Regions from separate parts of the Pseudolabrys sp. genome, predicted to be linked through region 1. Evidence: predicted binding sites of a transcription regulator. Region 1 holds the regulator's gene; each other region holds the start of a gene.

Region 1 (3,277 bases):
CGCGCAGGCGCCGGTCACGCTTGACGTGATTGGCGAAGTCGCCGCCGGCCACCCGTTCGCAGGCCACGTCGGTCCGGGCCAAGCCGCGCGCATCTTCACCGGCGGCGTGATGCCGGCGGGCAGCAATACCGTCGTCATTCAGGAAGACACCGGCCGCGACGGCGACAAGGTTCTGATCAAGCTCGCCATCAAGACCGGCCGCCATGTCCGCCCTGCCGCGATCGACTTCCGCGAAGGTGACGTCCTGCTCGCCAAGGGCCGCCGCCTCACCGACCGCGACCTGATGCTCGCCGCCGCGATGAACTATCCGGCGGTGAAGGTGGTGCGCCGGCCGAAGGTCGCCGTGCTCGGCACTGGCGACGAACTGGTGCCGCCCGGCCAGGCGCCGAAGCCCGGCGAGATCGTCTATTCGAATGGCTTTGCGCTCGCCGCGCTGGTGCGCTCCGAAGGCTGCGAGGCAATCGAACTCGGCATCGCGCGGGACAGCCTCGACGCCATCGGCGCCGCGATCCGTCGCGCCCGCGACGCCGGCGCCGATATCCTGCTCACCTCCGGCGGCGCATCGGTCGGCGAGCACGACCTCGTCCAGAAGGCGCTGACCGCCGAGGGCATGGACCTGTCGTTCTGGCGCGTCGCACTGCGCCCCGGCCGCCCGATGATGCACGGCAAGCTCGGCCCCATGCAGGTGCTCGGCGTGCCGGGCAATCCGGTGTCGTCCTACGTGTGCTCGTTCCTGTTCCTGGTGCCGCTGATGCGCCGCCTCGCCGGCCGCCGCGACGTCATCCATGCCCCGCAAGCGGCGGTGCTCGGCCGCGACATGCCGGAGAACGACGAACGCGCCGACTACCTGCGCGCGACGCTGAGCGAAGGCCCGGATGGCGTCCCGGTCGCGACGCCGCTGGCGAACCAGGACAGCTCGCTGATGGCGCCACTGGCCGTGGCGGACTGCCTGTTGATTCGCGAGGTGCGTGCGCCGGCGGCGAAGGCCGGCTCGCCCTGCGTCATCCTTAAGTTCGGCCTTTAGCGGCCGTTCGCATTGTTCACTTCAAATTAATCGGTTGCGGAACACAACTGGAACGGATAGTGTCCGTTCATGATTTGTTTCTGGCCGATGCGTGGGATGCGCGGGGCCGGAACTGGGGAAATCCGAGGAAATCCATGCTGACCCGCAAACAGTTCGAGCTTCTGCGTTTCCTGCACGAGAGGCTGACGGAAACCGGCGTCCCCCCCTCGTTCGACGAGATGAAGGACGCGCTCGATCTGCGGTCGAAATCCGGCATCCACCGGCTGATTACGGCGCTGGAGGAGCGCGGCTTCATCCGCCGCCTGCCCAACCGCGCCCGCGCCATCGAAGTGATCAAGCTGCCCGATTCGGTCGCCCATGGGCTTGGCTCCGGGCGCAGCCGCGGCTTCACGCCGAGTGTCATCGAGGGCGACCTCGGCCGCGTCCGTGCGGTGGCCGCCGACGATGACGGCGGCAGCGCCGGGCACCCGATTGCCGTGCCCGTCATGGGCCGCATCGCCGCCGGCACGCCGATCGAGGCGATCCAGACCCGCAGCCACACCATCAACGTGCCGCCGGACCTCCTCTCGACCGGCGAGCATTTCGCCCTCGAAGTGCGCGGCGACTCGATGATCGAGGCCGGCATTCTCGACGGCGATATCGCCCTGATCCGCCGCAGCGACGCCGCCGACACCGGCGACATCGTGGTGGCGCTGATCGACGACGAGGAAGCCACCCTCAAGCGGTTCCGCCGCCGCGGCGCCTCCATCGCACTCGAGCCGGCCAACAGCGCCTATGAGGTGCGTATCCTGCCGCCGAACCGGGTCCGCATTCAGGGCCGGCTTGTCGGCCTGTTCCGGCGCTACTGAGACCGTTCCAGCCTAATCGTCGGCCTCGCGCGCGCCGTCCGGCGGCGTGGCATCGCGCTGCGCCGGCCGCCGCTTCGCCGGCGACGGCGCAGTTGCGGTCGCCTGCACCCGCAGGCCGCTCCAGGGCCGCGCCTCGCCCGCCGGGCGCGCCCATTCGACGATGGCGGCGCTCCCCTTGCCAGCGGAGGTCCAGCGCAACGCACTGGCGCCGTGGGCTCGCCAGACACCACGGTCGATCAGCATGCCCTTGCATGTCGCAGGAGCCTCGCGCGGCGTCACGATCACTGCGGCACGTGAACAATCCTCCGCAAGCGCCTCGATTGTCTCGCTGAATGCGGCGACCCTGCCGTTCGCGAAAGGACCGGTGCAGCCGACAGGATCGCAGCGGACACCCGCCTTCAGGGTGTCGTCCTTGACGGTCCGGCTATCGCCGTCGGCGGCGAGCCAGTCGCGCAAGGCGAAATTGTCACGGCCGGCGTGGAGAACGGCGAGCCGGCCGTCGGCCTGCCGGAGTGCCGCCGTTTGCCCGTCGGCCGACACCAGCAGATCCGGTTTCGGCGTGACGTAAACCCAGAGGCAGGCCAGAAGCGCGAGTCCCGCCCCGCTCCAGCGCAGCGGTGTCCGCAGCATGGCGATCAGCAGCAGCCCGGCGGTCGCCAGCAGCAACGGCCCGATGCCGAAGGCGTGGATGTGCCCCACCGCGCCCGGCAACGCCGCGACCCACAGGGCGACCGTCACCATCCAGTCGATGCCGGCACCCATCAGCGGCCAGAACAGGCCGTCGAAGCCGAACGGCATCGCCAGCGTGCCGAGGATACCCATCGGCATCACCCAGGCCGAGACGACCGGCATGGCGGCGAGGTTCGCCAGCACGCCATAGGGCGCGAGGCGATGGAAATGGAACGCCGCGTAAGGCGTGGTGGCGAGGCCCGCCACCAGCGAGGCGATCACCAGCCCGGCAATCTCGCGTCCGCCCCACAGCGCGAGGCGCGCGCCGGCCGACGTGTCGGCGTCGGCACGCCACGGCAGCCCATTGCGGTAAGCGGCGATGAGCGCGAGCGTCGCGGCAAACGACATCTGGAAGCTCGGATGCACCACGGCCTCGGGCGTCAGCAGCATCACCGCACAGGCGGCGACCGCGAGCGTGCGGAACGTCAGCGCCGGCCGGTCGGCCATCACGCCGATCAGCACGATCGCGACCATGATGTAGGAGCGCTGCGTCGCGACCTCCGCGCCCGACAGCAGCAGATAGAACGTCGCGGCAACCAGCGCGGCGGCCGCCGCCCATTTCTTGATTGGATGGCGGGTCGCGGCGGCAGCGCTCAGTGCAAAGCCGGCACGGATCACGAAGAACACGATGCCGGCGACCACCGCCATGTGGTAGCCGGAGATCGACAGAACATGC
Region 2 (3,277 bases), on a different contig from region 1:
CCCTCGGGCTCGGCGTTGCCGCAGATCCGGCGTCGGCGCAGGCCAAGCTCGACGCGAAATACACCGCGACGCTGGCGGGTCTGCCGATCGGCAAGGGCAGCTGGGTGCTCAATCTCGACGAGGACGCCTACACCTCGACGATGAGCGGCGGCACCAGCGGCCTCGTCAAGCTGTTCGCCGGAGGCCACGGCACCAGCACCGTGCGGGGTGTGTGGGCCGGCGACCGCTCGGTCGGCTCGGTCTATTCGTCCGAAATCAAGACCAAGCGCAAGACCGACCGTGTCGACATCACCGTCGAGAGCGGCCGGATCAAGGATTTCAAGGTGTCGCCGCCGGTCGATGACGAGCAAGACCGGGTGCCGATCACCGATGCCGAAAAACGCGGTGTCACCGATCCGATGACCGGTTCGATGATCCATGTGCCGGTGGGCGATCTGTTGTCGCCCGGCGTCTGCAAACGCACTTTGCCGCTGTTCGACGGGCGCTACCGCTACAATCTGAAGCTCACTTTCAAGCGGATGGAGACCGTCAAGGCCGCGAAGGGCTATGCCGGCGCGGCGGTGGTCTGCAGCGTGTTGTTTGCGCCGGTGGCCGGCTTCGTGCCGGACCGCTCCGCCATCAAATATCTCGTCGCGATGCGCGACGCCGAGGTATGGCTGGTGCCGGTGCAGGGCACCCGCATGCTGGTGCCGTTCCGTGTCGAGGTGCCGACGCCGCTCGGCACCGGCGCGCTGGAGGCGCGCGAATTCATCGTCACGCCGAGGCCGGTGAAGGCCGCAATCAAACGCGGAAAGACCTGACGGGGATCGATCACGGCGGAGAGCGCTCCGCGATTCGCTGCTTGACTCGACGGTGAAACGCGAATCCTGCCGGCGTTAACGAATTTGGCTGCGGAATCGCCCGTTCCGGCCATGGTCGTTACTTCATCTTGTAGGAGTCCGTCCGGCGCGCGCCAGATATCGCCGTGAACGAATCCATACAGCGGGCGAGTCAGTGATTCGGGCGCGGTTCGTTCCAGACTCGTTCCGGTCTTTAACTGTCCGGTGAATTCGACGCCCTGAGCCGTCGCGTTGTGAGACAGAATGAGAAATCCGGCAGCGCCAAGGGACGACATGCGAGGCCGCCGCCGCCATCGCCGAATGACCGCCGCCGCAGCCCTGTTGTTAACGTTTGCCGGCCGAAAACCGCGGCGCGGCGAACCCGTCGCTACCGGCGCTAGTGGCAGTCATCGAAAGAGGGACCAGATATCGCCGTGAACGAACGCATACAGGCTTGTGGTCAGCGATTCGGGCGCGGTTCGTTCCAGACCCGTTCCAGTCCTTTACCCTTTCGCACGTCTCGCCATGCCGGACGTCGCATTGTGATACAAAACCGGGTGAACGGAGGCCGTCCGGGCCTGTCCGAAGCCCTTGTCCGGCCCCTCGATCCCCTTTGAAGCCATGTCTCTGTCGTTTTCCTCCCCATCCCGGCGCGACTCGCGCGCCCGCGGCGCCGGCGTCACCGCGGTCCTCGGTCCGACCAACACCGGCAAGACCTATCTCGCCATCGAGCGGATGCTCGCCCATTCGAGCGGCATGATCGGCCTGCCGCTGCGGCTGCTCGCGCGCGAGATCTACAACAAGGTCGTCGACAAGGCGGGCGCCGCCAACGTTGCGCTCATCACCGGCGAAGAGAAGATCAAGCCGCCGAACCCGCGCTACTGGGTCTGCACCGTCGAGGCGATGCCGCGCGACATCGACGTCGCGTTTCTGGCGATCGACGAGATCCAGCTCGCCGCCGATTTCGAGCGCGGCCACGTTTTCACCGACCGCATGCTCAACATGCGGGCGCGCGAGGAAACGCTGGTGCTCGGCGCCGCGACCATGCACGGCATGGTGCAGAAGCTTTTGCCCGGCGCCAATGTCGTCAGCCGTCCGCGGCTGTCGATGCTCACTTACGCCGGCGAGAAAAAGCTGACGCGGCTGCCCCGCCGCTCCGCCATCGTCGCTTTTTCGGCGGATGAGGTTTACGCGATTGCCGAACTGATCCGCCGCCAGCGCGGCGGCGCGGCGGTCGTGCTCGGCGCGCTCAGCCCGCGCACGCGCAACGCGCAGGTCGCGCTCTATCAGTCTGGCGACGTCGATTATCTTGTGGCGACCGACGCGATCGGCATGGGCCTCAATCTCGACGTCGATCACGTCGCCTTCGCCGCCGACCGTAAATTCGACGGCTATCAGTACCGCAAGCTCAACCCGTCGGAACTGGCGCAGATCGCCGGCCGCGCCGGCCGCGCCACGCGCGACGGCACCTTCGGCACCACCGGCCGTTGCGAGGCGTTCGATCCGGATCTGGTGCGTGCGCTGGAAAGTCACACCTTCGACGGGGTGCGCATTTTACAGTGGCGCAATTCGGCGCTCGACTTTTCATCGATTGCAAGCCTGCAGGCGACGCTTGCCACGGTGCCGGACGAACAGGGGCTGACCCGCGCACCGATCGCCGAGGACATTCAGGTGCTTGAACACGCCTCGCGCGACGACAGCGTGCGCGTGCTGGCCCGCGGGGCTGCGGCGGTCGAGCGGCTATGGGAGGTCTGTCAGGTTCCCGACTACCGGAAGATCGCGCCGGCCACCCACGCCGAACTTGCCGTCACCCTCTATGGATTTCTGATGCGGGAGGGTAGTATCCCGACCGACTGGTTCTCCCGGCAGGTCGCGCTCGCGGATCGCACCGACGGCGGAATCGATACGCTCTCCAACCGGATCGCTCATGTCAGGACCTGGACTTTTGCCGCGAACCGGCCGGATTGGCTCGCCGACCCCGAGCATTGGCAGGGCGTCACCCGTGCCGTCGAGGACAAGCTGTCCGACGCTCTGCATGAGCGGCTGTCGGAACGCTTCATCGATCGTCGCACCAGCGTCTTGATGCGCCGGTTGCGGGAAAACGCGATGCTCGAAACGGAAATCGGAAAATCGGGTGAAGTGACGGTCGAGGGCCACACCATCGGCCGGCTCGACGGCTTCATGTTTGCGCCGGATGCCTCGGCCGGCGGCTCGGAGGCGAAGGCACTCAACGCCGCCGCGCAGAAGGCGCTGGCCGGCGAGATCGAGGCGCGCGCCACGCGGCTCTCGCAGGCGCCGACCGAGCAGATCGTGCTGGCGAACGACGGCGCGGTGCGCTGGAACGGCGAGGTGGTCGGCAAGCTGATCGCCGGCGACGACACGCTGCGCCCGCGCGTGCGCGTCGTGGCGGACGAACATCTCACCGGCCCGGCGCGCGAACTGGTGCAGAGCCGGCTCGA
Region 3 (3,277 bases), on a different contig from region 1:
CACACTACTTCCTCCAGCACCGGACCGTTGGCCTGCGCATTGGTGCGCACGTTTTCGAGCCCGAGCGCGGCATAGCGTTCGGCCTGGATGTCGCGGGCGCGCGCGACGCGGGCGGCAACCTCGCGCGAGCCTTCCGCCGGCGGCGGCAGGATCAGGTCGGCGGCGGTCACCGCCGGCACTTCGATATGCAGGTCGACGCGGTCGAGCAGCGGCCCGGACAGCTTGCTTTGATAATCCGCCGCGCAGCGCACGTTCGCGCCGCGTTTGCAGGAAAAGCCCGGATCGTTGGCGCGGCCGCAACGGCAGGGGTTCATCGCCGCGACCAGCATGAAGCGCGCCGGATAAGTGACGCGGTGGTTGGCGCGCGAGATCGCGACCTCGCCGGTTTCGAGCGGCTGGCGCAGCGAGTCGAGCACCTGCGCGGCGAATTCCGGCATCTCGTCGAGGAACAAAACACCGTTGTGCGCCAGCGATATTTCGCCGGGCCGCGCCCGCAAGCCGCCGCCGACCAGCGCCGGCATCGACGCCGAATGATGCGGCGCGCGGAACGGCCGGCGGTTGGTCAGCGCGCCGCCCTCGATCTCGCCGGCGACCGAGGCGATCATCGACACTTCGAGCAGTTCGGTCGGCGACAGCGGCGGCAGGATGGTTGGCAGCCGTGCGGCCAGCATCGACTTGCCGGAGCCGGGTGGACCGACCATCAGCAGGTTATGTCCGCCGGCGGCTGCGACCTCGAGCGCCCGCTTGGCGCTTTCCTGCCCCTTGATGTCGGCGAGGTCGAGCGGCGCGCCTTCGGTTTCGCGCACCTTCGGCTGCGGCCGTGTCAGCACCTGCGTGCCTTTGAAATGGTTGGCGAGCTGGATCAGCGAGCGCGCCGCGACGATCTCGATCTCCGGCGAAGCCCAGGCCGCTTCCGGTCCGCAACCCACCGGACAGATCAGGCCTTCGCTGCGTGCATTGGCGCCGATCGCCGCCGGCAGCACGCCCGCGACCGGCGCAATCGAACCGTCGAGGCCGAGTTCGCCGAGCACGGTGAAGCCGGCGAGCGCGTCCGGCGGAATGGCGCCGATCGCCGCCATCAGCCCCAACGCGATGGGAAGATCGTAGTGGCTGCCTTCCTTCGGCAGGTCGGCGGGCGCGAGATTGACGGTGATTCGCCGCGCCGGCAGCGCGAGGCCTGAGGCGATCAGCGCGGCGCGGACCCGCTCCTTGGCTTCCGACACCGCCTTGTCGGGCAGGCCGACGATGGTGAAGGCGGGCAGGCCGGGCGCGACCTGCACCTGAACGTCGACGGCGCGGGCCTCGATCCCCTCGAACGCCACCGTGCTCACCCGCTGAACCATCGGCCAGCCCCAGCCCAAAGCCGCACAAGGTCGTTGGCCGACCTCGGCACCCGCAAAAATTGTAACCCATCGGCCAGTGGCCGACAAGAACATTTGCAGAACAAAACGACTCAGGCTAGGTTCCGGGTCGGCGCGGACCAACCAAAGGTGATCGCGATGATCGACAGGCAGATGATGGACAGCGAGCTTGAGCTTGCCCGGGCGGCGCGGCGCGAGGCCGAAGCGGCGCTCACCGATGTCGATGACATGATCCGCGAGATTCAGGACTTCCGGCCCGGCCACCAGCGTCTGGTGTTCTCGATCGCCGGTTTCGACGAGGATCTCGATCAGGCGCCGCGGGCGGCCTGACAAGTCTCCGGGCCGCCTCAGCCCTTTCGCTTCGCTTCGATCTTGTCCCAGAGCAGCGCCGCGATATCGGGGCCGCCGAGATTCTTGATCGCGCGGATGCCGGTCGGCGAGGTGACGTTGATCTCGGTCAGCCAGCCGTCGATCACATCGATGCCGACGAACAGCAGGCCGCGCTCGCGCAGCGCCGGGCCGATGCGGTCGCAAATCTCCTTCTCGCGTGCCGACAACTGAGTGTCCTTCGGCGTGCCGCCGCGCACCATGTTGGAGCGCAGGTCGTCCGCCGCCGGCACGCGGTTGACCGCTCCGGCATAGTCGCCATCGACCAGGATGATGCGCTTGTCGCCGTGCTTGATGTTCGGCAGGAACTTCTGCACGACCCAGGCCTCGCGGAACGTCACCGCGAACAGGTCGTAGAGCGAGCCGAAATTGAGATCCTCCGGCGCGAGGCGGAACACGCCTTCGCCGCCCTTGCCGTAGAGCGGCTTCATCACGATGTCGCCGTGCACTTTGCGGAACGCCTTGATCTCGGCGAGGTCGCGCGTCACCAGCGTCGGCGGCATCAAGTCCGGGAATTCGGTGACGAAGACCTTTTCCGGCGCGTTGCGCACATGGGCGGGATCGTTGACCACCAGCGTCTTCGGATGGACGCGCTCCAGCATGTGCGTCGTGGTGATGTAGGACAGGTCGAACGGCGGATCTTGCCGCAGCAGCACCACGTCGAACTCAGCCAATGGCCGACGTTTTGCCTCGCCGAGCGTGAAATGGTTGCCGACCTCGTCGCGCACCGTCAGCGCCTGCGCGGTGGTGAACACCTCGCCTTGCAGCATCGCGAGCTTGTCCGGCGTGTAATAGGACAGAGCGTGCCCGCGCTTCTGCGCTTCGAGCAGCATGGCGAAGGTCGAATCGCCGCGGACGTTGATCCGCTCGATCGGGTCCATCTGGACGGCAACGGAAAGTGTCATGGAAGGTCCGCAAGAACGCTGCGCAAAGAGCCTGCGCATCGGGAATTTCGCGCGTTTTAGCAGAAGATCGCCATTGGCTGCAGCAAGAAAGCACCCGGTCCCGGCATTGCTGCCATGGTCCGGCGGGATGGCGGTCGGTGATTCGGAAAAATGCGGCCTCCGCGCCCTCAAGTTTACCAGTCATAAGGGGGCATCCGACATGATGGGACTGTCCGCAGGATGGTTCGCCCGCAAGGGGCTCCCTCCGTTTTGACCCGCCCACCTTCGGGAACCGACCATGCATCATCAGGATCAGACCGCTGCGCTCGAAGCCGCCAATCATGCGGTTGCCGGCGCGCGCGGCAACGAAGCCGGCATCCAGGAATTCGTCACCTTCGCGATCGGCGATGACCGCTACGGCGTCGACATCATGTCGGTTCGCGAGATCAAAGGCTGGTCGGGCGTTTCTCCGCTCGCCGGCCAGCCCGACTTCGTGCGCGGCGTCCTCAACCTGCGCGGCGTCATGGTGCCGATCGTCGATCTGCGCTGCCGCTTCGGCCAGGGCATGACCGACGCGACGGCGACGCACATCGTCATCATCGTCAGCATCGCCGATCAGCTCGTCGGCCTGCTCGCCGATCAGGT

The links. Region 1 encodes LexA, which represses DNA repair genes until DNA is damaged. Its sites were predicted from a motif close to TGTTCNNNNTGTGTTCNG; they were not measured.
Region 2: a site for LexA is predicted at 1,299-1,316, ahead of AB7F10_RS18420 (helicase-related protein). Genes of this name have one in related genera too.
Region 3: a site for LexA is predicted at 1,429-1,446, ahead of AB7F10_RS11975 (YifB family Mg chelatase-like AAA ATPase). Genes of this name have one in related genera too.

Annotation. Positions count from the first base shown of each region.
Region 1 covers NZ_JBFWPH010000005.1:190,185-193,461, forward strand. Annotated here, with positions in the region: gene AB7F10_RS16420 (molybdopterin molybdotransferase MoeA) at 1-1,024, shown strand, start outside; gene lexA (transcriptional repressor LexA) at 1,159-1,872, shown strand; gene AB7F10_RS16430 (ComEC/Rec2 family competence protein) at 1,885-3,277, opposite strand, start outside.
Region 2 covers NZ_JBFWPH010000007.1:121,789-125,065, forward strand. Annotated here, with positions in the region: gene AB7F10_RS18415 (DUF3108 domain-containing protein) at 1-800, shown strand, start outside; gene AB7F10_RS18420 (helicase-related protein) at 1,440-3,277, shown strand, end outside.
Region 3 covers NZ_JBFWPH010000003.1:519,885-523,161, forward strand. Annotated here, with positions in the region: gene AB7F10_RS11975 (YifB family Mg chelatase-like AAA ATPase) at 1-1,343, opposite strand, end outside; gene AB7F10_RS11980 (hypothetical protein) at 1,500-1,691, shown strand; gene gshB (glutathione synthase) at 1,709-2,653, opposite strand; gene AB7F10_RS11990 (chemotaxis protein CheW) at 2,931-3,277, shown strand, end outside.